3 regions of the Spinactinospora alkalitolerans genome follow, and region 2 is predicted to be linked to each of the others. Evidence: riboswitches for the same ligand, from Rfam matches in the RefSeq annotation. Region 2 holds a riboswitch; each other region holds the start of a gene.
The links. Region 2 has a riboswitch for thiamine pyrophosphate ahead of thiO (glycine oxidase ThiO). Riboswitches for the same ligand answer to the same signal wherever they lie in the genome.
Positions count from the first base shown of each region.

Region 1 (10,220 bases), 2.8 Mb from region 2:
CGCCGCCATGCTGAGATAGCCGCCGGTGAGCGCCTTGCCCAGGCACATCACATCGGGGCAGACCCCGGCGTGGTCGGCGGCGAACAGCTCGCCGGTGCGGCCGAACCCGGTCGCGATCTCGTCGAAGACCAGCAGCACGCCGTAGCGGGCGGTGATCTCGCGCAGCGCCCGCAGGTAGGCCGGGCTGTGGAAGCGCATCCCGCCGGCGCCCTGCACCACCGGTTCCACGATCACCGCGGCGAGCTCCCCGGCGTGCGCCGCGACCAGTTCTTCCAGGTGGCGCAGGTAGGCGGGGTCCGGTTCGGCCGCGAAGCCCTCGGGCGGGGCCGCGGCGAAGACCTGGCGGGGCAGCACGTCGCCCCACAGCGCGTGCATGCCGCCCTCCGGATCGCACACCGACATCGCGTGGAAGGTGTCGCCGTGGTAGCCGCCGCGCCAGGTGAGCACCCGGCGCTTGGCCGGCCGGCCGAGTGAGCGCTGGTACTGCAGGCACATCTTCAGCGCGACCTCCACGGAGACCGAACCGGAGTCGGAGAGGAAGACGTGCCGCAGCGGATCGGGGGTGGTCTCGACCAGGGTGGCGGCGAGCCGCGCGGCGGGCTCGTGGGTGAGTCCGCCGAACATGACGTGGGAGAACCGGTCCAGTTGCGCGCGCACGGCCTCGTCCAGGACGGGGTGGGCGTAGCCGTGGATCGCCGACCACCACGAGGACATGCCGTCCACGGCCTCGTGCTCGGTGCCGTCGGCCGCGGTCAGGTGCAGCCGGGTGCCCTCGGCCCGGCGCACCACGAAGGGCGCGTCGGAGGGCCGTGTGCCGACGGCGGTGGCAGCGGCTTCGTAGGGATGCCACACGTGCGCGCGGTCCACCTCGCGCACCCACGCGGCGCCGCTTCCACGATCCGCGCTGCCCGCCCTGTTCGCCCTACTCGCGGCCGACTCCGTCACTGTGTGTAGCGTCATGGCGCTCCATGCTGCCAATCCGCGCCGCCGGCCGGAAGGCGGGCGGCGCCAGAGAATCCGCGCCGATCTTTGTCGGGTTCCACGGATGACGGGTGCGGGCGCGGCGTGTGAGGGTCATGGGGACCTGGCGGGGGACGGGAGGGAGCGCGATCGTGACGGCCGACGTGCAGGCGGCGGACCCGTTCGGCTGGCTGGAACGGGCGGCCGCGGAGCGGGCGCGGGCCGGGCTGACCCGGCGGCTGCGCCCCCGGGGCCGGCACGAGGACGTGCTGGACCTGGCCGGCAACGACTACCTGGGGCTGACCCGCCATCCCGTGGTCACCCGCGCCGCCGCCGACGCCGCCGTGCGCTGGGGCGCGGGCGCGACCGGTTCGCGCCTGGTCACCGGCAGCACCGCCCTGCACGGTGAGCTGGAGGCCGAGCTGACCGACTTCCACGGCGCCGAGGCCGCCCTGGTGTTCTCCTCCGGGTTCGCCGCCAACCTGGGCATGGTCACCGCACTGTCCGGAGCAGGGACCCACCTCGTGTGCGACCGGTACAACCACGCCTCGCTGATCGACGCGACCCGGCTGGCCAAGGCCTCCGGCGCGCGCGTGTCGCTGTTCGGCCACGCCGACGCCGCGGCGGCGCGGGCGGCCCTCGCCGCCGCGGCCGAGCCCCGCCGGCTGGTGGTCAGCGACACCGTGTTCTCCGTGGACGGCGACCTCGCCGATGTCGCCGGGCTGGCGCGGGCCTGCAGGGAGCACGGCGCGGCACTGGTCCTGGACGACGCGCACGGCCTGGGGGTGCTCGGCGACAGCGGCGCGGGCGCCCTCAGCGCCGCCGGGCTGAGCGGGGCCGGCGACGTCGTGGTCTCGGTGACGCTGTCGAAGTCGCTGGGCGCGCAGGGCGGCGCGGTCCTGGGGCCGCGCGGAGTCATCCGGCACCTCGCCGAGACGGCGCGGACGTTCGTCTTCGACACCGGGCTCGCGCCCGCGTCGGCGGGCGGCGCGCTGGCGGCGCTGCGGCTGCTGCGCGCCGAACCGGAGCGGGCCGCGCGGGTGCGTTCGACCGCCCGCAGGCTGGCGGCGGGACTCACGGCGGCGGGACTGCGCACCGGCGCCCCCGGCGCCGCCGTCGTCTCCGTCCGCGCCCCCTCCCCTGATGCCGCGGTGCAATGGGCCCGGCGCTGCCTGGATGCGGGCGTGCGGGTGGGCTGCTTCCGGCCGCCCTCGGTCCCCGACGGACACTCCCGGCTGCGGCTGACCGCCCGGGCCGACCTCACCGAGGACGAGATCGGACGCGCACTGGAGGTCGTCACCGCCACCCGGCCCGAGGGCCTTCGCCGATCTTGACCTTGGGTTTCAACCTCGGCCCCGGGACGGAGTAGGCGCGCGGGTGGGCCCCCTCCGCCTCGACCCCCTGCTGAGGCCGGGGACGGCGTACACCATCACCCGGCCACCGCGAGTCCCTCCTTCGGCTGAGGCTTCACAACCCCCGATGGCCGAGGTTGAAACTCACGTTGAAGGGGCCGGGCGCGTTTAAACCCCGCCGCGCCCGGGCCGGTTCCGGCCGAATCCGCGGTGTGCCGCGGCGGGTAATCTTGTGGCCGGTACGCCGACAGTGGCAGAGCGGAAGGCGGAGCGGGGCAGTGCGGAAACCGGCCGTCGGAACACGGACCCTCGTCCTCGGTGCCATCGCCGCCGTGCTGGTCGTCACCTGCATCGTCGTCGCCGCCGTGCCCGCGACGCGCGGCGCGGTCCGGCAGGCGTGGTGCGATCTCTCCGGCACCTGGTGCGGCCCGGGCCTCCCTCCGCCCGGCGACGGGCCCGACGAGGACGGCCGGCTGGTCGAACTGTCCCCTGTCGAGGCCGCGACCTGGGGAAACTACTACGCCCTCGGCGACTCCTACTCCTCCGGCGACGGCGCCGAGGACTACGCGCCCGATACCGCCGTGGCGGACGGGTGCTGGCGCTCGGCCAACGCCTACCCCGAGACCGTGGCCCGCTCCTACGACTTCGCCGGCGAGCTGACCTTCCTGGCCTGCAGCGGGCAGCGGGGCAACGTGATGCTGGAGTCGCTGGACTCGGAGGACTCCCAGATCGCCTCGCTCACCCCGCACACCTCGCTGGTCACGATCGGCATCGGCGGCAACGACCTCGGGTTCACCTCGGTGCTCAAGACCTGCATGCTGCGCGTCCCGCTGCTGGAGAGCAGCGCCTGCCAGGCCCAGGAGGACGACGTCGACAAGCGCATGCGCACGTTCGAGGCGACCTTCGCCGACGTGCTCGCCGAGGTCCGCGAGCGCGTCCCCGACTCCCGGGTGATCGTGCTGGGCTATCCGCGCCTGTTCGTCGAGGAGCCCTCCGGGCTGTACTACACGCTGACCTCGGGCGACCAGATCTGGCTGAACGACACGATCCAGCGGTTCAACGAGCAGTTGGAGGAGGCCGTCGCCGAGGTCGACGCCGGGATCGCCGATTGGGGCGAGGTCGGCAGCGTGGAGTTCGTGGACGTCTACGACGCGCTGGACGGCCACGAGGTGGGCACCGAGGAGCCCTGGGTCAACGGCGTCCTGCTGCGCAGCCTCACCGACGGCATCACCATCGACCGCAGTACCTTCCACCCCACGTCGGAAGGGCAGAACGCGGTGAGCGCGCGGGTGCGTGCCCAGGTCGAGGAGGGACCGGGCCGCCCGATCTACGCGACACGCTCGACGGTGGACAACGCCAGCCCCGAGGTGCTGGCCGCCGAGACCGAGTGAGCCCGGCCCGCGGCCTCACCGACCGGCGCGCAGGTCGGTCAGGACCTCTCCCAGCTGGTCCAGGCCCCAGTTGAGGTCCTCTTCGGTGATGACCAGCGGCGGCGAGAGCCGGATGGTCGAGCCGTGGGTGTCCTTGACCAGCACGCCGCGCTCGGCCAGGCGCTCGCAGAGGTCGCGCCCGGTGGCCAGCGACGCGTCGACGTCGACGCCGGCCCACAGCCCGATGCCGCGCGCGGCGACGACGCCGTTGCCGATGAACTCCTTGATCCTGGTGTTCATCACCTCGCCGAGGCGGCGTGCGTCGTCCAGGTAGGGGCCCTCGCGCAGCATCCGCACGACCGTGCTCCCCATCGCGCAGGCCAGCGGGTTGCCGCCGAACGTGCTGCCGTGCTGGCCCGGCCTGATCACGCCGAGCACGTCGGCGTCGCCGACGACCGCCGAGACCGGCAGGATGCCGCCGCCCAGCGCCTTGCCGAACAGGTAGAGGTCGGCGACGACCCCTGTGTGCTCGCACGCCCGGACCGTGCCGGTGCGCCCGAGGCCCGACTGCACCTCGTCGGCGATGAGCAGCACCTGTTCCCGGTCGCAGATCTCGCGGAGGCGGGGCAGGTAGTCCGGCGGCGGGACGATGACGCCGGCCTCGCCCTGCACCGGCTCGACCAGAACCGCCGCCGTGGTGGCGTCGACCGCGGCGGCGACGGCCTCGGCGTCGCCGTAGGGGACGACGCGGAAGCCCGGGGTGTAGGGGCCGAAGCCGCCGAACGCCTCGGGGTCCTCGGAGAAGGAGACGATGGTGGTGGTGCGGCCGTGGAAGTTGCCCCCGGCCACCACGATGGTGGCCTCGTCGGCCGGGATCGCCTTGACCTCGTAGCCCCACTTGCGGGCGACCTTGATCCCGGTCTCGACCGCCTCGGCCCCGGTGTTCATCGGCAGCACCTGCTCCTTGCCGACGAGCTCGGCGAGCGCGGTGACGTAGGGGGCGAACCGGTCGTTGTAGAAGGCGCGGCTGGTGAGCGTCACCCGGTCCAGTTGGCGGTGCGCCGCGGCGAGCAGTTCGGGATTGTGGTGGCCGAAGTTCATCGCCGAGTACCCGGCCAGGCAGTCGAGGTAGCGGCGGCCCTCGACGTCGGTCACCCATGCGCCGTCGCCTTCGGCGATGACGACGGGCAGAGGGTTGTAGTTGTGCGCCGAGTGCGTCTCGGCGAGTCCGATGTGCTGTGTGGTGGAGACGACGGGGCCGGCAGGATCGCTGCCGCTGACCGCGTCGTGGCCCAGACTGCGCGTGTTGCTCATCCAGTTGCCTCCGATCACCATTGATCGTTGTTCGATCGTTGGATACCCGCTCGGATAACGCACAAAGCGCCCGTTCGGGCGGCCTCAAGCAGTGGAACAGATGGGATCTCGCAGGCGCAAGGGTGCGGTGCCGCCATAGTGGGGCGCCCAGAGCTGTCAGATCGCGCTCTTGCCCCGTGCCCGATGTCGCCCCGACGGCCGGCGCGAATCCGTCGCGGCCGGTCGGGTAGCGCCGTGACCTTGGGCACAGCCGCACGGTGGCGCGTTCGCGCCGTTCCGGGGCCGCGGACCGGGCGGGCGGGGAAAAGCCGTGGCGACACGGGGTTTTCGGCCCGGACCCGTTCCCGGCGCAGACCGCACCCCGGTCGGACGTGACCTGCCCCATACCTGCAGGATCGGTCGTCATACCTGTCCCGGGGTAGAACCGCGACTGAGGGGCACCCATGACCGAAATGCGATGTACCGAACCGGGCCCGAGCGGTTCCGGCGGCCTCTCCCTGCCCGCACTGCTGGAGGCGGTCGCCGGCGCCGTGCCGGAGCGCACCGCGGTGGTCGCCGGGGAGCGCCGCATCTCCTTCGCCGAGCTCGACCGGCGCGCCACCCGCGTGGCCCGGCACCTGTGCGCTGCGGGGGTCCGCCCGGGCGAGCACGTCGCGATTCTGGCGTTCAACCGGGCCGAGTGGCTGGAGTCGGCGTTCGGGGCCTGGCGCGCCGGAACCGTCCCGATCAACGTCAACTACCGCTACGTCGCCGCCGAACTGCGCCACGTCCTGGCCGACTCCGACGCGGTCGCGCTGATCGCCGAGCGCTCGCTCACCGGCCCGGTCGCCGGGATCACGGCCGACCTGCCCAAGCTGCGCCACGTCGTGCTGCTGGACGACGGCTCCGGCGCCGCCCCGCTGGCCGGCGTCGACTACGAGACCGCGCTCGCCCGGGCCGGGGCCGGCTCCCGCGGCCTGCCCCGCACCTCCGGCGACGACCTCTACCTGCTCTACACCGGCGGCACCACCGGCTACCCCAAGGGCGTGATGTGGCGCCAGGAGGACCTGTTCCGGGTGGCTCTGGAGCGCCGTCGCCCCGGCTCGCCCCGCGCGGCCGGCCCCGGCGAACTGGGCGCCCGCGCCGCACGGGCCCGCGGGCGCGCGATGCTGGTCCTGGGCCCGCTGATGCACGCCGCGGGCCAGTGGAACGCCCTGGCCATGCTGTTCAGCGGGCAGACCGTGGTGCTCAACACCGACCGGGCCTTCGATCCGCGCCGCGCCGTGGCGCTGGCCGACCGCGAGGGCGTGCAGATGGTGCAGTGCGTGGGCGACGCCATGGCGCGCCCGTTCGCCCAGCGCCTGCTCGCCGAGCCGCACCGGTGCGCCGGACTGCACGTGCTCAGCTCCGGCGGCACTCCGCTGAGCCCGGCCGTGCGGGAGCTGTGGCGGGCGTGGCGGCCGACTGCCGCCCTCAACGACAGCTACGGCGGCTCCGAGACGGGCGTGTGCGGCGCGTCCGGGGCCGAGGGCGACACCCGCCGCTTCACCATGGGCGCCAGCGTCTCGGTGCTGGACGAGGCGCTGCGGCCGCTGCCGCCCGGCTCCGAGCAGATCGGCCGGATCGCGCGCACCGGCCGGATCCCGCTCGGCTATTACAACGATCCGGCCACGACCGAGCGGACGTTCCCCGTCGATGCCGACGGCCGGCGCTGGGTGATGTCCGGGGACTTCGGCACGGTCGCCGAGGACGGTTCCGTCGTGCTGCTCGGGCGCGGTTCGGCCGTCATCAACACCGGTGGCGAGAAGGTCTACCCCGAAGAGGTGGAGTCCGTCCTCAAGTCGCACCCCGGCATCAGCGACACGATCGTGGTCCCCGCGCCGGACGAACGGCTCGGTCAGCGCGTCACCGCGGTGGTCTCACCCGCGCCCGGCAGCAGTCCCACCGACGAGCAGTTGCGCGACTTCTGCCGCACCAGGCTGGCCGGTTTCAAGGTGCCGCGCCGCTTCCACAGGGTGGAGGAGGTCAAGCGCACCGCGGTGGGCAAGCAGGACTACCGGTGGGCCGCCGCCGTGGTCCGGGACCCGGCGTCCGTGGCCGAGAGGTGACCGTCCGCGCGATGCGCCGGCGGCGATGCCGGCGCTATCGTCGTTGACCATGGGCCCGCAGATACTCGCCGAACGCTACCGACTGGTCGAGCCGATCGGCCACGGCGGCATGGGGACCGTCTGGCGCGCCGAGGACGAACTGCTGCACCGGCAGGTCGCCGTCAAGGAGGTCCGGGTCTCCCGCGACCTGGAGGCCGACGTCCGCGACGAGCTGGTGCGCCGCACCATGCGCGAGGCCCGGATCTGCGCGGGACTGAGCCATCCCTCCATCGTCACCGTCCACGACGTCGTGCAGGAGGCCGACCGGCCGTGGATCATCATGGAGCTGGTCCGCGGCCGCGGACTGGACCAGGTGGTGCAGGACGACGGGCCGCTGCCGCCCCGCCGCGTGGCCGAGATCGGCCGCCGGCTGCTCGCCGCGCTGCGTGCCGCGCACGAGGCCGGCGTGCTGCACCGCGACGTCAAGCCGGGCAACGTGATGCTGCTGCCCGACGGCCGACCGGTGCTCAGCGACTTCGGCATCGCGGTGTCGGACTCCGAGGACAGGCTCACGCTCACCGGACGGCTGCCCGGCTCCCCCGGCTACGTCGCGCCCGAACGGCTGCACGACGGCACCATGACCCCGGCGGCCGACCTGTGGTCGCTGGGCGCGACCCTGTACTTCGCGGTCGAGGGCCGCTCGGCCTACGAGCGCGACACCCCGGCGGCCCGGCTCACCGCGGCGATGCAGGAGGCCCCCGACCCGGCCCGGCGGGCCGGTCCGCTGCGCCCGGTGCTCAACGGCATGCTGCAGCACGACCCCGAGCACCGCCTGGTCGGCGCCGCGCTGGACTCCGCACTGGCCGACGTCGCCGCCGGCGGCACCACCGAGGACCTCACGCCCACTCGGCTCGACGTCTCCGGACTGGCGCCGCCCCGCGCCGTGACCGGGCCGAACACCCCGCTGCCGGTCGGGGCGAAGATGACCATGGGCGCCCCCGGCGGCTTCGGCGCGGCGCACCGCGGCCGCTGGTGGGGCCTGCTCATCTCGCTGCTGGTCGGCATCGTCACGCTGATCCTCGCGCCGCTGCTGGTGGAGTACCTGTCCAGCACGCTGCTACCGGAGGACCAGCCCGGCCCCTCGCCGTCGTCGCAGACGGCCACGCCCGGCGGCTGAGGCGGTCGGGGACGGCGTTCCCGCCATGATCGTTGCTAGCGTTGTCACCATGGGCGCGGGGTGCCGGATCGGTCCGGCTGAGAGCACACCCGTGAACCTGATCTAGGTAGTGCTAGCGAAGGGACGTCCTTGACCAGCTTCAACATCCTGTCCATCGCCGGAACCGACCCCAGCGGCGGCGCGGGGATCCAGGCCGACCTCAAGACCTTCTCGGCCCTGGGCGGCTACGGCATGAGCGTGGTGACCGCGCTCGTCGCACAGACCACGACCGGCGTGCGCGAGGTGCACGAGGTCCCGCCGGAGTTCATCACCAGCCAGCTCGACACGCTCCTGAACGACGTCCGGGTCGACGCGGTCAAGATCGGCATGCTGGGCAACACCGGCGTCATCGACGCCGTGGTCCGGGCCATCGACGACCACCGGCTGCCCAACGTCGTGCTCGACCCGGTCATGGTGGCCAAGAGCGGCGACCGGCTGCTCGCCGCCGACGCGATCGAGGCGGTGCGGTCGCAGCTGCTGCCGCGCGCCGACCTGGTCACGCCGAACCTGCCCGAGGCCGCCGAACTCCTCGGCGAGGAGGAGGTGCACGACCTGGCGTCAATGGGCGAGCAGGCCACGAGGCTGCTGACGCTGGGGGCCAGGCAGGTGCTGCTCAAGGGCGGCCACCTCAGCGGGCAGAGCAGCACCGATCTGCTGGTGGCGGCGGAGGCGGCCCCCGAGACGTTCTCGGCCGAGCGCATCCCCACCAAGAACACCCACGGCACCGGCTGCACGCTGTCCTCGGCGATCGCCGCGCTGCGCCCGCAGCGGCGCGCCTGGTTCGAGGCGGTGCGCGACGCCAAGAACTACCTCACCGAGGCGCTGCGGCACGCCGACGACCTGGAGGTCGGCCACGGCAAGGGCCCCGTCCACCATTTCCACGCCTGGTGGGGCGAGGGGGTCGGGGAGCGCGGCTGAAAGGGGCGGACGGCGAGGGGCGCCGCGGCCGGTGGCCGCGGCGCCCCTTTCGCTCCGCCGCTCGCTGCCCTGCGCCGTCGCTAGCGGACGTCGACCATCGGCGCGTCGGGATTCCTCCAGTCGGGGTTGGCGAAGTACTTCTTGGTCTCGGCGGCCACGATCGGCGAGAGCAGCAGCAGGCCGACCAGGTTCGGCAGCGCCATCAGGCCGTTGGCGATGTCGCTGAAGCTCCAGACCGTGGTCAGCTCGAGGGTCGCCCCGACCATGACCACGAGCGTGAACAGCACCCGGAACGGGACCACGGCCACGCGGCCGAAGAGGAAGTCCATGCAGCGCTCGCCGTAGTAGCACCAGCCGACGATGGTGGTGAAGGCGAAGAACATGACGCTGATGGCGATGATGTAGCCGCCCACCGTGCCCAGGGCCGGCGAGATCACCGAGAGGCCATCGCTCATGGCCGCCGACGTCATCAGCGAGCCGTCCGTCTTGTCGCCCTCCTGCCAGGCGCCGGTGACGATGATGACCAGGCAGGTCATCGTCACGACGATGATGGTGTCGATGAAGGTCTGGGTCATGGAGACCATGGCCTGGCGCACGGGCTGGTCGGTCTTCGCCGACGCGGCCGCGATGCCGCCGGTGCCGAGGCCGGACTCGTTGGAGAAGATGCCGCGCGCCACGCCCTGCTGGATGGCGAACAGCAGCGCCGACCCCAGCAGACCGCCGGTCGCGGCGCTGCCGGTGAACGCGTCGCGGAAGACCAGGGCGATCGCGGCCGGCAGGTCGCCGACGTGCACGATCAGGATGGTCAGCGCGGCGAGGATGTAGACCACGATCATCAGCGGGACGACCCCGGAGGCGAACCGGCCGATGCTCTTGATGCCGCCGAGCACCACCGCGCCGACCACGACCACCATCACGATGCCGGAGACCCAGGTCGGAACGCTCCAGACGCTCTCGAGCTGGGCGGAGACGGTGTTGGCCTGGGTCATGTTGCCGATGCCGAAGGAGGCGAGCGCGCCGAACA
Region 1 is NZ_JACCCC010000001.1:1,423,165-1,433,384, reverse strand. Features, by position in the region: gene HDA32_RS06410 (adenosylmethionine--8-amino-7-oxononanoate transaminase) at 1-960, opposite strand, end outside; gene HDA32_RS06405 (8-amino-7-oxononanoate synthase) at 1,113-2,294, shown strand; gene HDA32_RS06400 (SGNH/GDSL hydrolase family protein) at 2,591-3,703, shown strand; gene rocD (ornithine--oxo-acid transaminase) at 3,719-4,996, opposite strand; gene HDA32_RS06390 (acyl-CoA synthetase) at 5,440-7,083, shown strand; gene HDA32_RS06385 (serine/threonine-protein kinase) at 7,133-8,239, shown strand; TPP riboswitch at 8,286-8,380, shown strand; gene thiD (bifunctional hydroxymethylpyrimidine kinase/phosphomethylpyrimidine kinase) at 8,369-9,196, shown strand; gene HDA32_RS06375 (alanine/glycine:cation symporter family protein) at 9,277-10,220, opposite strand, start outside.
Region 1: linked by a shared signal. The riboswitch ahead of thiD (bifunctional hydroxymethylpyrimidine kinase/phosphomethylpyrimidine kinase) and the one ahead of thiO (glycine oxidase ThiO) in region 2 are both predicted to bind thiamine pyrophosphate.

Region 2 (10,220 bases):
GCGGTTCCGGCACCGCGCTCCCCCGCGGCCACCAGCCTGCGCTTGAACTCGGCCGCAGCCGCCCGAGGGTCCTCGGCCAGGGTGATGGCGCGGACCACGACGACGCGGCGGGCGCCCGCGTCCAGTACTTGGCCGAGATTGGACAGGTCGATGCCGCCGATGGCGAACCAGGGGCGGTCGGTGCCGAGTCCGGCCGCGTGCTCCACGACGGACAGGCCGGCGGCCGGGCGCCCCGGCTTGGTGGGGGTGGCCCAGGCCGGGCCGACGCAGAAGTAGTCGACGCCCTCTTCGACGGCCGAGGCCGCGGCCATCTCCGGGGCGTTGTTGGACCGCCCGATCAGCGGCCCGGGACCGATGATCTCGCGAGCGTGCGGCACCGGCAGGTCGTTCTGGCCCAGGTGCAGCACATCGGCGCGCACAGCGCGGGCGATGTCGGCGCGGTCGTTGACCGACAGCAGTGCGCCGTGGCGGTCGCACGCCTCCCGAACGGTCTCCAGGCACTCCAGCTCCTGGCGGGTCTCCAGGGTCTTGTCGCGCAACTGGACGATGTCCACGCCGCCCGACAGCGCCGCGTCCAGGAAGTCGGCCAGGTCCCCCTGGCCCTGGCGGGCGTCGGTGCACAGGTACAGCAGGGCGGAGTCAAGGCGCTCCCGCAAGCTCGCATTCACGCCGCCCAGCATAGGACCGACGCCGCCGGGCGGCGGAGGGCGGCCCTACAGCGCCAGTGCCTGGGCGCGGCGGCGCACCTCGGTGCCACGGTTGGCGATGAGGGCGTCGATCGGGGCGCCGGGCAGCGTGTCGTCGGCCGTGAACAGCCAGCGCAGCGCCTCGTCCTCGGTGAAACCGCAGTCGGCGAGGACGGTGAGCGTACCGGAGAGGCCCTTGACGATCTCGCCGTCGGCGATGAAGACGGCGGGGATCGACCAGACCCCCGAGCGCCGCACCCCGAGGAGCTTGTGGTCGTTGATCAGTTGTTTGATCCGATTCGGACTGACACCGAGCGCCTGGGCGGTCTCGTTGATGGTGAGCCAGTCGCCCACGAGGGCGTCGGTGTCGCGGTCAATCTGTGTCACGTCAGCCAATCTCCCACATACCACTGGAATCCAAACGCGGACACGGGGCGTTATCGCTGTAGGCGTAGTGGTGAGCGGTGACGAGCGGGCGCGTTGCCCCCACCGCGCCGCGACGTTCTAGCATTGCCGTAGAACATGAAACCCCGCGGGAGCCGGGTGGGACCCGGCTGAGAGGGAGGCTGTGAGCCTCCGACCGCACGAACCTGATCCGGATCATGCCGGCGAAGGGAGTGGAGGCGAGACGTGCGCACACCACCATCCGACCACGGTTCCTCCCGGCCCGCCCCCGATGTCGTCGTCGTCGGAGCCGGGCTGATCGGCCTGGTCACCGCATGGCGGGCGGCCCAGCGGGGACTGCGGGTGAGCGTCGTCGCGCCGGAGCCGCACGCGGCGGCCTCCGGCGTCGCCGCGGGGATGCTCACCCCGGCCACCGAGGCCGCCTTCGGCGAAGAGGCCCTCATGCGGTTCGGGATCCACTCCCGCGACCGCTACCCCGGTTTCATCGCCGAACTGGAGTCCGAGAGCGGCCGCGACGCCGGGTACCGCGCCGAAGGGACCCTGCAGGTCGCCTTCGACACCGACGACCTGGCCCGGCTCACCGAGCTGATGGAGCTGCAGGGCCGGCTCGGCGTCAAGGCCCAGCGGCTGACCGGCCGCGAGTGCCGGAGGCTGGAACCGATGCTGGCGCCGTCGGTGCGCGGCGGCGTCCTCGCGCCCGAGGACCACTCCGTCGACCCCCGCCGGCTGATGGCGGCGCTGCGGGCCGCGGCGCTGCACCGCGGCGCCGAGCTGGTCACCGACCGCGTCACCGAGGTCGTCGTATCCGGCGGCGCCGCGCTGGGCGTGCGCCTGAGCGGCGGCGACCGCCTGGACGCCGGGCAGGTGGTGCTGGCGGCCGGCACCTGGACCCCCGGCATCGGCGGGGTGCCGGCCGACGTGCTCCCGCCGCTGCGTCCGGTCAAGGGGCAACTGCTGCGGCTGCGCACCCCCGAGGGCGAGGAGCCGATCGTCACCCGCACGGTGCGCGGCCTGGTCAGGGGTACGCCCGTGTACCTGGTGCCGCGGGCCGACGGCGAGATCGTGCTCGGCGCCACGCAGGAGGAGACCGGGTACGACACCCGGCTCACCGTCGGCGGCGTGTGGGAGGTCCTGCGCGACGCCCGCGAACTGGTCCCCGGCGTCAGCGAACTGGAGATCGCCGAGACCTGCGTGGGCCTGCGCCCCGGCTCCCCCGACAACGAGCCGCTGCTCGGTCCGACCCGGATCCCCGGGCTGCACCTGGCCGTCGGCCACTTCCGGCACGGCGTGCTGCTGACCCCGGCGACCGGCGACGCCATGGCCGAGGCGCTGACCGGCGCACCACTGCCCGACCACGCCCGCAGGTTCGCCGCGACCCGTGACCTCGGTGTCCCGGCCTGACTGATGTTTGACGACCGCGCTCGCACAGGGGGTTGGCTGTCGCAGTGCGCGCAGCGCCGGCGGCACAGCAGGTCCGAGCCCTGGAAATCCCATCCCGCCCCACGAACGCAGCAGTCAGAGTTCGATGAGCACCCCTTTGACCGGCCATGCCCAATCGACGCCGGCCGCGCGCCCGACGTCCCCGCGAAGGAAGAAGTGAGTCCCGTGCACGTGATCATCAACGGTGAGCGCCGCGACATGGCGCCCGAGACCACGGTCGAGTCCGTGGTCCGCTCGCTGACCGATGCCGCCAGTGGCGTCGCGGTCGCGGTCAACGACGAGGTCGTGCCCAAGACCGAGTGGTCCAGGACCGCGGTCGCCGAGAACGACCGCGTCGACGTCCTCACCGCCGTCCAGGGAGGTTGACGATGACCGCCGCAACGACCGAGGCACCGTTCCCCGCGACCGGCCGCGACCCGCTGGTCATCGCCGGGCGCGAGTTCGGCTCCAGGCTCATCATGGGCACCGGCGGCGCGCCGTCGCTGCACGTCCTGGAGGAGGCCCTGCTCGCCTCCGGCACCGAGATCACCACCGTCGCGATGCGCAGGGTGGACCCGGGCACCCAGGGGTCGGTGTGGGACGTGCTGCGCACCAACGGCATCCGGCCGCTGCCCAACACCGCCGGCTGCTTCACCGCCGCCGACGCCCTGCGCACCGCCAGGCTGGCCAGGGAGGCGCTGCAGACCGACTGGGTGAAGCTGGAGGTGGTGGCCGACGAGCGCACCCTGCTGCCCGATCCGGTGGAGCTGCTCGACGCGGCCGAGCGCCTCGTCGACGACGGGTTCGTGGTGCTGCCCTACACCAACGACGACCCGATCCTGGCCCGCCGCCTGGAGCAGGTGGGCTGCGCCGCGGTCATGCCGCTGGGCGCGCCGATCGGGTCGGGGCTGGGGATCCGCAATCCGCACAACATCGAACTGATCGTCGAGCAGGCCGGCGTGCCGGTCATCCTGGACGCCGGCATCGGCACCGCCAGCGAGGCCGCGCTGGCGATGGAACTGGGCTGCGACGCCGTCCTGCTGGCCACCGCCGTGACCCGGGCTCGGGAGCCGGCGCTGATGGCGGCGGCGATGCGCGATGCGGTCACAGCGGGTCGCCTGGCGCGGCGGGCCGGGCGCATCCCGGTGCGCCGCTACGCCCACGCCTCCTCCCCCGCGGCGGAGTAGCCCGCCACCGCGGACGCGACCCCGGGCGCACACTCGTTCACCCTGCGTGGCGGCACCCCGGATCTCCGAGAAGAAACGGGGGCCGTCCGCAGGAGTCTGAGGTGGAGCGTTACCCCGTCCGCGACTCGCAGAAACCGCCTTCCTCTCACTTCTCACCGCAATCGCCCGTAAACTCACCTTCGTGGACATGACGACTGCGGACCCGCTTGTTGGCACGACGCTCGACCATCGCTACTACGTCGAGTCCCGTGTCGACGGCGGTGGCATGGCCACGGTCTACGTCGCGCACGATCTGCGGCTGGACCGGCGCGTCGCGCTGAAGGTCATGCATTCCTCCCTCGCCCAGGACCCCCACTTCGTGCGCCGCTTCATCAACGAGGCGCACTCGGTGGCCAAGCTCTCCCACCCCAACGTCGTGCAGGTCTACGACCAGGGCACCGACCAGGGACACGTGTACCTGGCCATGGAGTACGTGCCCGGGCGCACGCTGCGCGACCTGCTCACCGCCCGGGGCCGGCTCGACCCGCGCGACGCGCTGCAGGTCATGGTCCCGGTGCTGGCCGCGCTCGGCGCGGCCCACCAGGCCGGCATGGTGCACCGCGACGTCAAGCCCGAGAACGTCCTGCTCACCGAGGACGGCCAGGTCAAGGTGGTGGACTTCGGGCTGGCCCGCGTCGTCGAGGCCACGCAGCAGAACCTCACCAAGACCGGCACGCTCATGGGCACGGCCGCCTACCTCGCGCCGGAGCAGATCTCGCGCAGCGTCTCCGACGCGCGCACCGACGTCTACGCCGCCGGCATCATGCTGTACGAACTGCTCACCGGTCGGCAGCCGCACACCGGCGAGAGCCCGATCGCGATCGCCTACCAGCACGTCAACGAGGACGTGCCGCGGCCCTCGCGGACCGTCCCCGGCGTGCCCCAGGAGATCGACTCGCTGGTCACCCGGGCCACCGAGCGCGATCCGCGCTACCGCCCCGGTGACGCCGGGCAGTTCCTCACCTCGGTGTTCGCCGTCTACCAGGCGATGCCCGAGACCGGCCCCGACATGCCGCTCACCCGCACCCCCGCCGCCGCCGGGACGGAGCCGGCCACCGGCGAGGGCTCCAACAGCACCCTGGTCGTCGACCTCAACGAGGTCGACCTCCCGCCGGCCGAGTACGGCGACGACGGCGCCCCCGCCCGTCGGCGTCCCAACCTGAACTACCCGCTGCTGCTCGTGGGCGGCGTGCTCCTGGTGGCACTGCTGGGCCTGGGCTGGTGGATGCTGCTCGGCCGCTACGAGAGCGTCCCCGACCTGGTCGGCATGGGCCAGGAGCAGGCGCAGGAGGAACTGTCCGGGGCCGGGCTGAAGATCGAGGTGTCGGACGAGCGGGTCTACAGCGACGAGGCCGAGGAGGGCATGATCGCCGAGAGCACCCCGGCCCCCGACGAGCGCATCCTCCCCGGCGAGACCGTGACCGTGGCGCTGTCCCAGGGGCCGCAGACCGTCGAGATGCCCGATGTCGTCGGCAGGCCCGTGGGCGAGGCGCGCGAGCTCCTGGAGGAGCAGGGCATCACCGAGATCGATGAGGAGGAGACGGTCTCCTACGAGGAGGCGCCGGGGACCGTGCTGTCCTCCGACCCCTCCGCCGGCGACGGCGCCGACCGGGAGGAGAGCGTGACGCTCCAGGTCAGCGCCGGCTTCGACCTGCCCGACGTCGTCGGCCTCAGCCAGGACGACGCCACGCGCCAGCTCGAGGAGAACGACCTCGCGGTCGACGTCGCCGAGAAGCCCAGCGACGACGTGCCCAAGGGCGAGGTCATGGAGCAGGCCCCGGCCGCGGGCGAGAGCGTCGGCAGCGGCGACACCGTGACCATCACCGTCTCCTCCGGTCCCGAGGAGATCGAGATCCCCGACGTGCGGGGGATGAAGGCCAAGGACGCCAGGAAGCAACTGGAGGAGCTCGGCTTCACCGTCAAGGTGACCCGGATCCTCGGCGGCGACCGGGTGGGCTCCTACAGCCCCGAGGGCAAGGCGCAGGAGGGCGCCGAGATCGAGCTGTTCGTGTCGCCCTTCGCTCCGGGCGGCGGCGGTGACGACGACGACAACGACGACAACGACGACAACGGCGACAACGGCCGGGGGCGGGGCCGGGGCGGGGACTGACCGGGCGCCGGGCGAAGGCCGGGCTGACGGGTGGTGACCGCTGCGTTCGGGGGCGAGATGGGGCTTTCGGGCTCGGACGGCCGTGCCGCTGGCGACTTGCGCGCACTGCGATGGCCGACCCCCTGTGCGGATCCGATCGCCCGACATCAGTGAGGGTCCGCACAGCGGTGTCGCCCGGCCGCCATCGTCGTGCGATGGCCGCCGGGCGACGCGCTCCGACGCCGCTCCCCTCCGTGCCGCGGCGCTTGCGCTCCGCGGGCTGACGGCGCCGGGTCTCTCCCCCTCTTCACGAGCGACCGGCCGGCAGACCGAGGCGTGTCGACCGATACGGCGATCGGCCGGTCGCTCAGCCATCACCCTACGGCGTGTGCGGTCTGCGAACCGCTCTCTTCGGCCTTTGATCGACGGGCGGTGCCGAGAGGTCGCCATGCGGAAATCCGCCATCGACGAACGGTCGCTCCCGGACGGCGAACGGTCCGGACGGCCCGTCACGGGATGCGCGGGGTCTCCTCGGGAAGGTGCATGCGCGCGAGCACGGCCGCGACGTCACCGGGCACCCGGCGGCGGGTGAGCCGGGAGACGACGACCATGACCGCGAACGTGAGCGGGACGAGCACGATGGTGGCATCGGCCGGCAGGCCGGTGCCCGCCTCCCCCTCGGCCGTGAGCAGCGTGCTCGCCGCCGTGCCGAGCAGCCCGGTGACCAGTCCCGCCGCGGCCCCGGCATCGGTCAGCCCGCGCCACCAGATGCCCAGCAGCAGGAGCGGGGCCACCGTGGCCGCGCTCAGCCGGAACGCGGGGACCACCATCGCCATCAGGCCGGCCTGCGACAGTTCGGGGAGCGCGACGCTGACCGCGAGCGGCACCCCCACCGCCATGGCCGCCCCGAGCCGGAACGCCTGGGTGCCGCCGCCGAGGACGCACTGGGAGATGGTCCCGGCCAGCGCCGTGACCAGGCCGACCGACACCGTGATGACGGCCACGGCCGCGCCCGCCGCCACCAGGGCGGTCAGCAGCACGCCGGAGAGGCCCGGGGCGATCCGTCCCGGCAGCTCCAGCACCAGGAGGTCGGTGCGCGCCGTGGTCAGCAGGTCGCCGGCGTAGACCCGGCCCAGCCCGGCGTAGACCACGGGGAAGATCGAGAAGACCGCGATCAGCGCGAACACCACGACCACCGTCCGGCGCGCGGTGCGGGCGTTCGGCGCGCCGTAGAAGCGCGCCACGAACTGGGGCAGCCCGACGACGCCGAGCGCGAGGGCGATGTAGACGGAGTAGGCGTCGATCAGCGGGACGTCCACGCCCACCTCCGCCCAGCGCCCGCCCTCCTTGACCGGCAGGTCCGCGTGGTGCGGGACGGCGGCGCCGGCCTCGAAGGACAGCGTGCTGCCCGCCGCCACCTCGTGCGCGCCGGCTTCCAGACGCACCGTCTCCCCGTCCAGGGACCGCCGGCCCAGCTCCCCGCTCACCGTCACCGGCGTGCTCTCCGACACGCGCAGCCGCTGGTCCCGCTCGATGTGCACCGACGTCGGCTCGCGGAAGCGGGGGACCGTGTCGGCTTCGATCCGCCGGCCATCCTGAACCTGCCAGAGCACCAGGAGGGCCATGGCGGGCACGCCGATGGCGACGAGCTTGAACCAGAAGTGCACCGCCTGGAAGCCGGTGCTGGACCCGCCGGAGCAGCACAGCACGATGACCAGCACGATCGCCGCCAGCGCCGCCCAGCCCGCCCACCCCGGCAGGCCGCTGAACCTGCGCACCAGGAGTCCCGCGGCGCTGAACTGCGCCAGCAGGTACAGCCAGCCGGCCGCCACCACGCAGATGCTGACCACCCGGCGCACCTTGCGTGAGCGCAGCCGCCACTCGGCGAAGTCCGAAGGGCTGTAGACCCCCGCTCGGCGCAGTGGGGCGACGACCAGGGCCGTCAGCACGCAGTATCCGAGGGCGATCGCGGTGAGCAGCCACATGACCTGGAAACCGTGGACCAGCATGACCCCGGCGAGGCCGAGGAACGTCACCGCCGAGAGGTACTCGCCGCAGACGGCCGCGGCGGAGGACAGGACGTGCGGAGGCCGGACGGCCGCCGTGAAGTCCGACGTCGCGCCGGAGCGGGTGTGGAAACCCGCGACCGTCAGCACGACGAGCAGGGTGATGGCCATGAGCAGCGCACCACCGACGAGCTCGATCACCGGCGGTCCTCCGGCTCGGCCGGATCCGGGTGCGCGGCACCGTCCGCCCTGAACGCGGCCCGACGTTCCAGCCGCTCGACGGCGCTCACGTGGGCCATCATCGCGAGCACCGCCAGGGGCGGCAGCCCCACCGCGACGGCGATCCAGCCCGGCCGCAGCCCTCCCGAGCACGCCCCGCTGAGCGAGGGGCGGAGGGTGAAGACCATCGGCAGGACCAGCAGCACCAGCGCCACGACGGCGACGAGCGCCAGCCCCAGCGACAATTGGCGGCGCATGAGCCGGGTGCAGTCGGGGACGCGGTCGGCGCGCGCGGGAACGGGAGCGCCGGCCCGCATCGCCCGCTGGGTGGCCGGGCCGACGACCACGGTGCGGCGGGGAGGGGCCGCGCCGCCGGGGGGAACCGGGCGGCGGTTCACGACACGCCCGGATCCCCGGAGATCCGCCGGATGAACTGGTCGCGCACTTCACGGGTCTGCCTGCGGCTCACCGGCAGCAGTTCCTCGCCCACCTTGACCCTGGCCCGGGAGCCGTCGAAGTGCAGTTCGCAGACGTGCCGGGCGGCGACGAGGACGCTGCGGTGGATCCGCACGAACCCGGCGCCGTCCCATTCGCGTTCGAGGGCGCCCAGCGTGCTGCGGATGAGGTAGCTCCCTTCGGCGGTGCGCAGCCGCACGTAGTCGCCCTGCGCCTCGGCGTAGAAGACGTCGGTGCGCGGGATGAAGCGGACCCGCCCCGCCAGTTCGACCGCCACCCTGTTCTCCTCCGGCCGGTGGCCGCGCACCCGGGCGAGCCGGCCGAGGGTGTCGGCCAACCGTTCCTCCCGCAGCGGCTTGAGCAGGTAGTCCAGCGCCTTCAACTCGAAGGCCGTGACGGCGAAGTCCTCGTGCGCCGTGACGAAGACGACCTCGGGCGGATGCGCCAGGGCGGAGGTGAACCGGGCGAGGTCGATGCCGCTGGGACCCGGCATGTGGATGTCGAGGAAGAGGGCGTCGAGGTGGTCGCCGGCGGCGACGAGGTCGCTGACCAGCCGCATGGCCGATGTGGCGTCGCCGGCCGTGGCCACGTCCCCCACCCTCGGGTCTCGCTGGAGCAGATAGGCCATCTCCTCAAGTGCCGGGACCTCGTCGTCCACGGCAAGGACACGAAGCATGGCAACGAGGATGGCCGAGCCCGTCACCCACTGCAACCGGTTTGGCACGAAGCGACGGGAACGGAGGCGCGAACGACCGGATGCCCTGATATATGCGGGGTTCCGGCTTCATCGCGGGGCCCGTTCCGGCCGGGAGCCGACGAATCGGTCCCGGCCGTACGTCGCCCGGACGGCGGCGGGCAGCTCACCCGGTGCGCCGCTCGTCACTCGGACAGGAACTTGGGGATCCGCAGGTTGATCTTCGTCCCCGCGCCGACCTCGGTCTCGATCACCAGGCCGTAGGCGTCGCCGAACATGTTGCGCAGCCGCTCGTCGACGTTGGCCAGGCCGATCCCGCCGGAGTCGGCGGAGTCGGCGGGCCGCCGTCCGGCCAGAACCGCGCGCAGCCGCCGGGGGTCCATCCCGACGCCGTCGTCCTCGACGCTGATGTGCGCCTCGGCCCCCGCGTCCCGCGCGATGAGGCTGAGCCTGCCCGGCCCGTTGCCGCCCTCCATGCCGTGCCGGATCGCGTTCTCCACGAGCGGCTGCAGGCACAGGAACGGCACCTTCACCGGCAGCACCTCGGGCGCGACGCGCACGGTGACCCGCAGTCGGGAGCCGAAGCGCGCGCGCTCCAGCGCCAGGTAGCGGTCGATCGAGTGGAGCTCCTCCTCCAGGGTGGTCAGGTTGCGCGGCCCCCGGAAGGAGTAGCGGGCGAAGTCGGCGAAGTCCAGCAGCAGGCCGCGGGCGCGGGGCGGGTCGGTGCGCACGAACGAGGCGATGGTGGTCAGGCAGTTGTAGACGAAGTGCGGGGAGATCTGCAGCCGCAGCGCCCGGAGTTCGGCGTCGGCCAGCTCGGCCCTGGAGCGGTCCAGTTCGGCCAGTTGGAGCTGGCCGGAGATCCAGCAGGCGACCTCCGCGGTGACGTCGGCGAGCACCGGGGAGGGTGCGGTGTCGAACGCCAGCAGCGCGCCGACCGGGGCGTCGTCCACGGTGAGCGGCGCGACGGCGACCGCGCGCAGGGGGCAGCGCGGATCGTCGCAGGCGATCCGGTCGTCG
Region 2 is NZ_JACCCC010000001.1:4,265,207-4,275,426, forward strand. Features, by position in the region: gene thiE (thiamine phosphate synthase) at 1-668, opposite strand, end outside; gene HDA32_RS18910 (Rv2175c family DNA-binding protein) at 714-1,073, opposite strand; TPP riboswitch at 1,209-1,320, shown strand; gene thiO (glycine oxidase ThiO) at 1,317-2,492, shown strand; gene thiS (sulfur carrier protein ThiS) at 2,697-2,897, shown strand; gene HDA32_RS18925 (thiazole synthase) at 2,900-3,697, shown strand; gene pknB (Stk1 family PASTA domain-containing Ser/Thr kinase) at 3,879-5,846, shown strand; gene HDA32_RS18935 (sodium:solute symporter family transporter) at 6,335-8,032, opposite strand; gene HDA32_RS18940 (hypothetical protein) at 8,029-8,448, opposite strand; gene HDA32_RS18945 (LytR/AlgR family response regulator transcription factor) at 8,445-9,182, opposite strand; gene HDA32_RS18950 (sensor histidine kinase) at 9,386-10,220, opposite strand, start outside.

Region 3 (10,220 bases), 3.3 Mb from region 2:
TCAGCAGCACCCGGTCGGGGTAGAGGCGGTCGACCTCGGCGCGGACCCTCTTCAGGAACTCGTGCGTCTCCTTGAGGTTCTCGCAGTTGGTCCCCTCGCGCTCGTAGAGGTAGGGGACCGCGTCCAGCCGGAACCCGTCGATGCCCAGGTCCAGCCAGAACCGCAGCACCTCCAGGATCGCCTCCTGCACCGCGGGGTTCTCGAAGTTGAGGTCGGGCTGGTGGGTGAAGAAGCGGTGCCAGTAGTGCTGCCCGCGCACCTCGTCGTAGGTCCAGTTGGACTGCTCGGTGTCGACGAAGATGATTCTGGCGTCGGAGTAGCGCTCGGTGGTGTCGGACCAGACGTAGAAGTCGCCGTAGGGCCCCTCCGGATCCTCGCGCGAGGCCCTGAACCACGGGTGCTGGTCGCTGGTGTGGTTCATGACCAGATCGGCGATGACCCGGATGCCCCGCTCGTGCGCCTGCTCGACGAGCTCCACGAAGTCGGCGATCTGCCCGAACTCCGGCAGGATCTTCATGTAGTCGGCGATGTCGTAGCCGCCGTCGCGCAGCGGGGACTCGTACAGGGGCAGCAGCCAGATGCAGTCGATCCCCAGCCATTCGAGGTAGTCGAGCTTGTCGATCAGACCTCGGAGATCCCCGGTGCCGTCGCCGTTGGAGTCGAAGAACCCGCGGGCGAGGACCTCGTAGAAGACCGCGTGCTTGTACCAGTAGGGGTCGCGGGGCTTCTCGTGCGTGAACGTGTCGGGCACGGCCACGAGGGGTGTGAGACTGGTGCCTGGCACCGGCTCGGGTGTGGTCACGATGTACTACTCCACCAGTTGGCTTTCCAGTTCGTTCCCGCGGAGCGCTCGTGCGGATCCGGTGATCAGCTCGGAGCGCTTCCTGCGGGGGTGACTGTGAATACGTGTGCGGTCTGGACGTCGGGGTCGAGGCGGACGTAATTCCCCTGACCCCATTGATATGAATCGCCCGAAAGATGGTCCGTGACGATGATCCCGTCATCAGGAGAGAACCCGAGAGCGGGCATGTCGAGCCACACCGTGGCCTCGTGTGTCCGGTGCGGATCGAGATTGACGACGACCAGGACGACGTCGTCCGATCCCTGGTCGGCGTCCCCGGCCAGCCGCTTCGAGAAGCAGATCAGCTCCGGCCGGTCAACATGGTGGAACCGCAGGTTGCGCAGTTCTTGCAATGCCGGGTGGCTTCGCCGCAAATAGTTTAGCCTGCGGATCAATGGCGTTATCGTCATTCCGGCGGCTTCTGCGGCGTCCCAGTCGCGCGGTTTGTACTGGTATTTTTCGGAATCGAGGTATTCCTCGCTCCCCGGCCGCACGGGTTGATTCTCACAGAGTTCGTAGCCGGAGTAAATTCCCCACGTCGGTGAGAGTGTCGCGGCCAGCACGGCCCTGGTCTCGAACGCCGGCCGCCCCCCGTGCTGCAGGTAGGCGTGCAGGATGTCGGGGGTGTTGGCGAAGAAGTTGGGGCGCATGTAGGCCGCGGTGTCGCCGCTGAGGTCGCTGAGGTACTCCTCCAACTCCTCCTTGCTGTTGCGCCAGGTGTAGTAGGTGTAGGACTGGTGGAACCCCACCTTGGCCAGCGTGTGCATCATCGCCGGGCGGGTGAAGGCCTCGGCCAGGAAGAGCACGTCGGGGTCGGTCCGGCCGATCTCGGCGAGCAGCCGCTCCCAGAACGCCACCGGCTTGGTGTGGGGGTTGTCGACCCGGAAGATCCGCACCCCGTGCGCCATCCAGTGCCGCACGATCCGCAGCACCTCGGCGTAGACGCCCTCGGGGTCCTTGTCGAAGTTGAGCGGATAGATGTCCTGGTACTTCTTCGGCGGGTTCTCGGCGTGGGCGATGGAGCCGTCGGCCCGGGTGGTGAACCACTCCGGGTGCTCGCCGACCCACGGGTGGTCGGGCGATGCCTGCAGCGCCAGGTCCAGGGCGATCTCCAGGCCCAGCTCGCGGGCCTCGGCGACGAAGGCGTCGAAGTCCTCGATCGTGCCGAGGTCGGGGTGGACGGCGTCGTGGCCGCCCTCGTGCGAACCGATGGCCCACACCGAGCCGGGATCGCCGGGCTGGGCGATCAGCGCGTTGTTGCGCCCCTTGCGGAAGGAGTGGCCGACCGGGTGGATCGGCGGCAGGTAGACGACGTCGAAGCCCATGTCGGCGATCGCCGGCAGCCGCTTGGCCGCCGTGGCGAAGGTGCCCGAACGCTGCTCGCCGTCCTCCCCGTCGAGCACCGCGCCCTCCGAGCGCGGGAAGAACTCGTACCAGGAGCCGAACAGCGCGCGCCTGCGGTGCACCACGACCGGGTACCGCTTGGACCTGGTGACCAGTTCGCGCAGCGGGGCCGCGGCGAACTCGGCGACGGCCTCATCCGAGGTGGCCAGCGCCAGCCGCTCGGCGGCCGGGCGGGAGCCGTCGCGCAGCAGGCCCGCGATCTCGGCCATGGCCGGTCGCCTGGGGACCCGGCGCGCGGCGCGCTCGAACAGCCGGGCGCCCTCCTCGAACATCAGCTCGACGTCCTGGCCGAGCGGGATCTTGATCTCGGCGTTGTGCCGCCAGGTGGCGAAGGGGTCGCTCCAGGCCTCGACGGCGAAGCTCCAGCGCCCCTCGGAGGTGACCGTGACCTCGGCGCCGTAGCGGTCGGTTCCCGGGGCCAGTTCCGCCATCGGGACGAGAGGGCGCCGGCGGCCCTTCGGATCCCAGAGCACCACGCCGGCGCTGAGCGAGTCGTGCCCCTCGCGGAACACGGTCGCGCTCACGGGGAAGGTCTCACCGACGACGGCCTTGGCGGTGCCGCAGTCGACCACGGGGGCGACGTCAAGAATGGGAAATCGTCCGATCACAAGTGCACCGTAGGTGTAGAGGTCTGGGCGGTCTGGTGGTGTCGCGAGTGGCCCCGAATTCGGTTCGGGCAGCACGAAGCGCCCGGAAAGCCCGGTGTGGGGTCAGGTGGTGTCCAACGCGTTCCAATGTCTATCGTCGGCGCCTTTTAAGAACTCTCCGACAGTCCGGGGCCTCCTATTTTTGTGATAGTAGTCACACCTCACTACCCGCGCATACGCTGGCCAATCATCCGTGGTGGCGGCGTCGGCGGACAAAACGGGCCTTCGACACACGGACAACTCCGGACACACCGGTATCGCCCGTGTCAACGGCTTGATGCGGGTCCGGATACCGCGTGCCAAATCGAAGAAAATTTACCTTTGCGACATCTCGCCGAAAACTGTCTTCTTTATTTCCGGCACACCTCGCAGAGGGGACCATCGGTATTGAAAACCCTATTTCCGGCACATGGGGTGAGATCGCGCGGCAGGCTCGCGCCCGGCGCCCACATTGACTAGCCTCACGCTCCGTGAAGGCGATCCGTAGGTTCACCGTCCGTACCGTCCTGCCCGAAGAGCTCGCCCCGCTGGGCCGGCTCGCGGCCAACCTGCGTTGGGCGTGGCACGTCCCGACGCGGGAGATCTTCGCCGCGGTCGACCCCGACATCTGGGAGGCCGTCGACCACGACCCCCTCCGGCTGCTCGGGGAGGTCGCGGGCGAGCGGCTCGCCGAGCTCGCCGCCGACTCCGGATTCCGGTCCAGGTTGAACGACGTGGCCGCGGACCTCGACGGCTACCTGGCCGAACCGCGCTGGTACCAGGGGCTGCGCGGCGACCCGGGCGATCCGGGCGGGCAGGAGCCCCCCGCGGCCATCGCCTACTTCTCCGCCGAGTACGGTCTGACCGCCGCGATGCCGCAGTACTCCGGAGGACTCGGCATCCTCGCGGGGGACCACCTCAAGAGCGCCAGCGACCTGGGCGTGCCCGTCGTCGGCGTCGGCCTGCTCTACCGGCACGGCTACTTCTCCCAGACGCTGTCCCCGGAGGGCTGGCAGCTGGAGCACTACCCCGAGATCGATCCGCGCGGACTGCCGATGACGCAGTTGCAGGACCGCGCCGGCGACCCCGTGCGCGTCGTCATCGACCTGCCGGACCGGCGCAGGCTGGTGGCGCACGTCTGGGTCGTGCGGGTCGGCCGGGTCCCGCTGCTGCTGCTCGACGCCTGCCAGGAGATGAACGACCCCGAGCTGCGCGGCGTCACCGACCGGCTCTACGGCGGCGGAAGCGAGCACCGGCTGCGCCAGGAGCTGCTGCTGGGCGTCGGCGGCGTGCGCGCCGTGCGCGCCTACTGCGAGCTGACCGGGCACCCGGCCCCCGAGGTGTTCCACATGAACGAGGGGCACGCCGGCTTCCTCGGCCTGGAGCGCGTCCGCGAGTACATCGCGGCCGAGGACCTGACGTTCGAGCAGGCGCTGGAGGCCACCCGGGCCGGAACGGTGTTCACCACGCACACCCCCGTGCCCGCCGGGATCGACCGCTTCCCGCGCGACCTGGTCGAACGGCACTTCAGCGGCGACAGCGCCATCGCGGGGCTGCCGGTCGACCGCGCCATGGCGCTGGGCGCGGAGACCTACGCCGGCGGCGACCCGAACGTGTTCAACATGGCCGTCATGGGCATGCGGCTGGCCCAGCGGGTCAACGGCGTCAGCAGGCTGCACGGCGCGGTCAGCCGCAGGATGTTCCAGGGGCTGTGGCCGGGCTTCGACGCCGACGACGTGCCCATCACCTCGATCACCAACGGCGTGCACGCGCGGACCTGGATCGCCGAGGAGGCCCAGGAGCTGGCGCAGCGCGTCGTCGCCGACTCCGAGGAGTTCACCCGCCCCGAAGGCTGGCGCAAGGTGACCGGGGCCTCCGAGCTCGAACTGTGGGAGATGCGCCGCACCCTGCGGGAGCGGCTGGTCGAGGACGCGCGCAAGCGGCTGCGCCGGTCCTGGCGGCAGCGCGGCGCCAGCGAGGCCGAGCTGGGCTGGATCGACGACGTCCTCGACCCCGACGTGCTCACGATCGGCTTCGCCCGCAGGGTCCCCTCCTACAAGCGGCTCACCCTGATGCTGCGCGACACCGAGCGGCTGAAGTCGCTGCTGCTGCACCCGGAGCGGCCGGTCCAGATCGTCATCGCGGGCAAGGCCCACCCCGCCGACGAGGGGGGCAAGCGCCTCATCCAGGACATCGTGCGCTTCACCGACGACCCCGCCGTTCGGCACCGGATCGTGTTCCTGCCCGACTACGACATGGCGCTGGCGCGTTCGCTGGTGCAGGGCAGCGACGTCTGGCTGAACAACCCGCTGCGCCCGCTGGAGGCGTGCGGCACCTCCGGGATGAAGGTGGCGCTCAACGGGGGGCTGAACCTCTCCATCCGCGACGGCTGGTGGGACGAGTGGTTCGACGGGTCCAACGGCTGGGCCATCCCCACCGCCGACGGGGTGGGCGAACCGGACCGGCGCGACGCACTGGAGGCCGCCGCGCTGTACGAGCTGTTCGAGGACCAGGTCGCTCCGCTGTTCTACGACCACGACGAGTCCGGCCTGCCCAAGCGCTGGCTGGAGATGGTCAAGCACACCCTCGTCTCCCTCGGCCCGAAGGTGCTGGCGAACCGGATGGTGCGCGACTACGTGGAGCTGCTGTACCGGCCCGCCGCCGCCTCCTCCCGGCTGCTCACCAGGAGGGGGGACACGGCCGGGGTGCGCGAGCTGGCCGCGTGGAAGCAGCGGGTGCGGCGGGCCTGGCCCGGCGTGCGCATCGAGCACGTCGAGGTGGCCGGTGTGGACGACCCGCCGCAGGTCGGCGGCGAGTTGAAGGTGCGGGCCACGCTGGTGCTCGGCGACCTCGACTCCGCCGACATCCGCGTCGAGATCGCGTTCGGCCGGATCAACGACTCCGAGGAGCTGGTGGAGCCGTCCTTCGCCGAGCTCGCGGTGGCGTCGGGCGAGCAGCAGGAGGGCCCGCTGATCCGCTACACGGGCTCGGTCCCGCTGGAGCGCGCGGGCGCGAGCGGCTACACCGTGCGGGTGCTGCCCAAACATCCCCTGCTCACCGATCCGGCGGAGATGGGCCTGGTCGTGGTCCCCGAGCCACCGGGGGGCATGGGCAACGGCATGGTGCTGAGGTAGCGCGGCGACCTGTGCCCGCCGATCTTGACCTTGTGGGGCCTGAGAACGCTGCGACAACCCCGACGAGGTCGAGATCGGCGAGGGAACCACCGTGAGACCCGCGGCCCTTGACCGATCAGGTGGTGCACCGCCCATAATGGAGGAAACCGACAGGGGAGCGCTTCGGCGCTGAGAGTGCGGAAAACCGTTCCGCAGACCCTTACACACCTGATCTGGGTCATGCCAGCGAAGGAAGTCGTGGGAACCGCCGCCGGTGGCGCGTGCTCCGCGCACCGGTTTCGGCGATCGGTGCGCGCACGTGTGCGGGCGGCCACTCTTGGCCGAGCCCTCTCGTCACGTACGAAGGGACATCCCGCTATGAGCACCGAATCCAGGTTCAAGACCGGGCCCGGGCCCGGGTACTCCGTCCTCAACTGGCGGACCGTGGACATCGTCGTCGCCGCCGTCATCGGCGTCAGCATCGGGGTCGTCTTCTGGCTGTGGGGCGTGCTGTGGACCGCCACCGAGCCGCTGTTCGTGTTCTTCCCGCCGGCCCAGGCCGTCATCTACGGCATGTGGATGCTGCCCGGCGTGCTGGGCGGCCTGGTCATCCGCAAGGCCGGCGCGGCCCTGCTCACCTCCGTCGCCGCGGCCTCCGTCTCGATCCTGCTCGGCGTCCCGTGGGGCGTCTCCGTCATCGTCTCCGGAGTGCTCCAGGGCCTGCTGCCCGAGCTGGTCTTCCTCGCCTTCGCCTACCGGCGCTGGAACACGGGCGTCGCCGTGCTCGCCGGCGTCGCCGCCGGGATCTCCCCGGCCATCAAGGACAACATCACCACCTACGTCACCTGGCCCATCGAGTACCAGCTCGCCTACGCCGCAATCGTTCTGGTCAGCGCCGGCCTCATCGCGGGCGTCGGCGGACGGCTGCTCACCACGGCCCTGGCCAGGACCGACGCGCTGGCCCCCTTCCCTTCGGCCCGGGGCTAGCCGGGATGCCCACGACGAACGGGGCCGCCCGCGCCGGGGGCGGCCGGGGAGCCCGCGTCGAACTCGCCGGATGGGGCTGGCGGCACTCCGGCCGCGGCACCCACGCGCTGCGCGGCGTCGACCTGACCTTCGAACCCGGCGAGCGCGTGCTGCTCCTGGGCGCCTCGGGCGCGGGCAAGAGCACCCTGCTGCACGCGCTGGCCGGGCTCACCGGGCCCGACAGCGCCATCAGCGGCGAGCAGGAGGGAGCCCTGCTCATCGACGGGGAGCCCGCGGCGCGGCGGCGCGACGACACCGCGCTGGTCAGCCAGGACCCCGAGACCCAGCTGGTGATGGCTCGCGCGGGCGACGACGTCGCCTTCGGCCTGGAGAACCTCGGGGTCGCCCGCGAGGAGATCTGGCCCCGCGTCGACGCGGCCCTGCGCCAGGTCGGCTTCCCCTACGGGCGGGACCGCTCCACCGCCGCGCTGTCGGGCGGCGAGAAGCAGCGCCTGGTCGTCGCGGGGGCCCTGGCCATGCGCCCCCGGCTGCTGCTGCTCGACGAGCCCACCGCCAACCTCGACCCCGCCGGGGCCGAACTCGTGCGCGGGCTCATCGCCCGACTGCCGGCCACCACCGAGGCCACCCTCGTCCTCGTGGAGCACCGGGTCGCCGAGGTGGTGGACCTCGTCGACCGGGTCGTTGTCGTCGAGCCGGGCGGCGGCGTGATCGCCGACGGCACCCCCCGCGCGGTCTTCGCCGAGCACGGCCGGGCGCTCGCGGCCCAAGGGGTGTGGATTCCCGGCAACGAGCCCGATCCGGCGCTGGCCCCGGCTCCCGGCGGGCCCGTTCTCATCGAGGCCGCGGACTGCACCGCGCGCACTCCGTTCGAACCGGGGATGCGCGCCGCCGCGTCGCGCGTCGTCCTGGACCGGGTGCGGGCCGACGTCGCCGCCGGTACCGCCACCGCCCTGACCGGCCCCAACGGCGCGGGCAAGTCCACGCTGCTGATGATGCTGGCCGGACTCAGCAAACCGCACGCCGGCGCGGTCCGGCCGCGCGGCTCGCTCGCCGAGGCCGACCCCCGGCCGCTGGTGCGCTGGCCCGCCCGGCGCCTCGCCCGGCACGTCGGCACGGTGTTCCAGCACGCCGAGGACCAGTTCGTCACCGCGACGGTGCGCGACGAGCTGCGGTTCGCGCCGCTGCGCGCCGGGATGGGCGAGGCGGCGACGGCCGCGTGGGTGGATGAGCTGCTGGAGCGGCTGGGCCTCACCGGGCTCGCCGACGTCCACCCCTACACGCTGTCGGGCGGGGAGAAGCGGCGGCTGTCGGTGGCCACCGCGCTCAGCTCCGGTCCCGCGCACGCCCCCGACGTCCTGGTCCTGGACGAGCCGACCTTCGGCCAGGACACCAGGACCTGGACCGAACTCGTCGAACTGCTGTCCGCGCTGCGTGCCCAGGGCCGCGCCGTCCTCATGGCCACGCACGACGCCCTGCTGCTGCGGCGCTTCGCCGACGCGCGACTCCGCGTCTCGGACGGCGGGGTCGCCCCCGTGCGGGCCCCGGAGGCCACCCGATGAGCGCCGCGGCATCCGGCCGACCGGCCCCGACCGGCTCCGGTGACCAACTGACCCTCACCGTCGGCGAGGACGGGGGAGCGCGATACTGGCTGCTTCGTCGCAACCCCGCGGCCAAGCTCATCGCCGCGCTCCTGCTGTCGCTGGGGCTGATTCCCGCGGTGGACCCGGTGACCGGGGGGATCGTGCTCGGCGGCGTCCTGCTCCTGGTGCCGTTCAGCGGGGTCAACCGCAGGATGCTGCTCGTGCTGGGGGTGCCGTTCCTGTTCATGGGCCTGTCCACCGGGGCGGTGAACCTGCTGTACGGCGAGGAGGGGCCCTTGGGCGCCCTTGGCGCGACCGCGCGGCTCCTGGCCATCGCGCTGCCCGGCATCCTCGCCGCGATGAGCAGCGACCCCACCGAGATGGCCGACGCCCTCGTGCAGAAGCTCAGGGTGCCCGAGCGGCCCGCCATGGGTGTGCTGGCCGCATTGCGGCTGATCCCGCTGCTGGCCGGGCAGTGGCGCACCATCACGCTGGCCCGCAGGGCCCGCGGCCTGGAGGCCGGGCGCAACCCGGTCGCCGCCGTCGGGATCTTCTTCGGCCGGCTGTTCGCGCTGCTGGTCCGGTCCATCCGCACCGGCACGCTGCTCGCCATGGCGATGGACGCGCGGGCGTTCGGCTCGGGGCCGCGCACGCACGCGCGCGAGAGCGTCTGGCGCGCATCGGACACGTGGCTCATCGCGGCCGCCGCGGCCCTCCTGTGCGCGGCTCACGCCGTCTCCCACCGACTGGGCACCTGGGAGCTGCTGTTCGGGTGAGCGCGCACCGCCGCGCCGACGCCGACCTGCCCGCGCGCCGGGTCCGCGCCGAGTGGTAAGCAATGGTGAGCACAGCACCCGCACGTGAAAGGGAGTGGCAGTGGGCGAGTTCGTTCGTGTGGAGACCGACCAGGAGAACCCGGCCGTGGCCGTCATCCGGCTGGACAGGCCGAAGATGAACGCGCTGAACGCCCAGGTCCAGGCGGAGATCGGTGCGGCGGCCGCGCAGGTGGGCGCCGACGACGCGGTGCGGGCCGTGGTCGTCTACGGGGGCGAGCGGGTCTTCGCCGCGGGCGCCGACATCAAGGAGATGGCGGACATGACCTACGCCCGGATGGCCGCGCACTCCAAGCGGCTGCAGGACTCCTTCACCGCCGTGGCCGGGATCCCCAAGCCCGTCATCGCCGCGATCACCGGCTACGCCCTCGGCGGCGGCTGCGAGCTCGCGCTGTGCGCCGACTTCCGGGTCGTCGCCGACGACGCCAAGCTGGGCCAGCCCGAGATCCAGCTCGGCATCATCCCCGGCGCGGGCGGTACCCAGCGCCTGCCCCGGCTGATCGGTCCGGCCAGGGCCAAGGACATCATCTACACCGGCAGGCACGTCGCCGCCGACGAGGCGCTGGCGATCGGCCTGGCCGACGCGGTCGTCCCCGCAGGGGAGGTCTACTCCGCGGCCGTGGCCATGGCCGCCCGCTACGCCGACGGCCCCGCGGTCGCGCTGCGTGCGGCCAAGCAGGCCGTCGACGCCGGGATCGAGGTCGACCTCGACACCGGCCTGGAGGTCGAGCGGCTGCAGTTCTCCGCGCTGTTCGCCACCGAGGACCAGAAGACCGGCATGCGCAGCTTCGTCGAGCAGGGGCCGGGCAAGGCGAAGTTCGAGGGGCGGTAGCGCG
Region 3 is NZ_JACCCC010000001.1:1,008,331-1,018,550, forward strand. Features, by position in the region: gene treS (maltose alpha-D-glucosyltransferase) at 1-757, opposite strand, end outside; gene HDA32_RS04705 (alpha-1,4-glucan--maltose-1-phosphate maltosyltransferase) at 868-2,853, opposite strand; gene glgP (alpha-glucan family phosphorylase) at 3,363-6,005, shown strand; TPP riboswitch at 6,147-6,256, shown strand; gene HDA32_RS04715 (ECF transporter S component) at 6,363-6,971, shown strand; gene HDA32_RS04720 (ABC transporter ATP-binding protein) at 6,977-8,530, shown strand; gene HDA32_RS04725 (energy-coupling factor transporter transmembrane component T family protein) at 8,527-9,327, shown strand; gene HDA32_RS04730 (enoyl-CoA hydratase/isomerase family protein) at 9,428-10,216, shown strand.
Region 3: linked by a shared signal. The riboswitch ahead of HDA32_RS04715 (ECF transporter S component) and the one ahead of thiO (glycine oxidase ThiO) in region 2 are both predicted to bind thiamine pyrophosphate.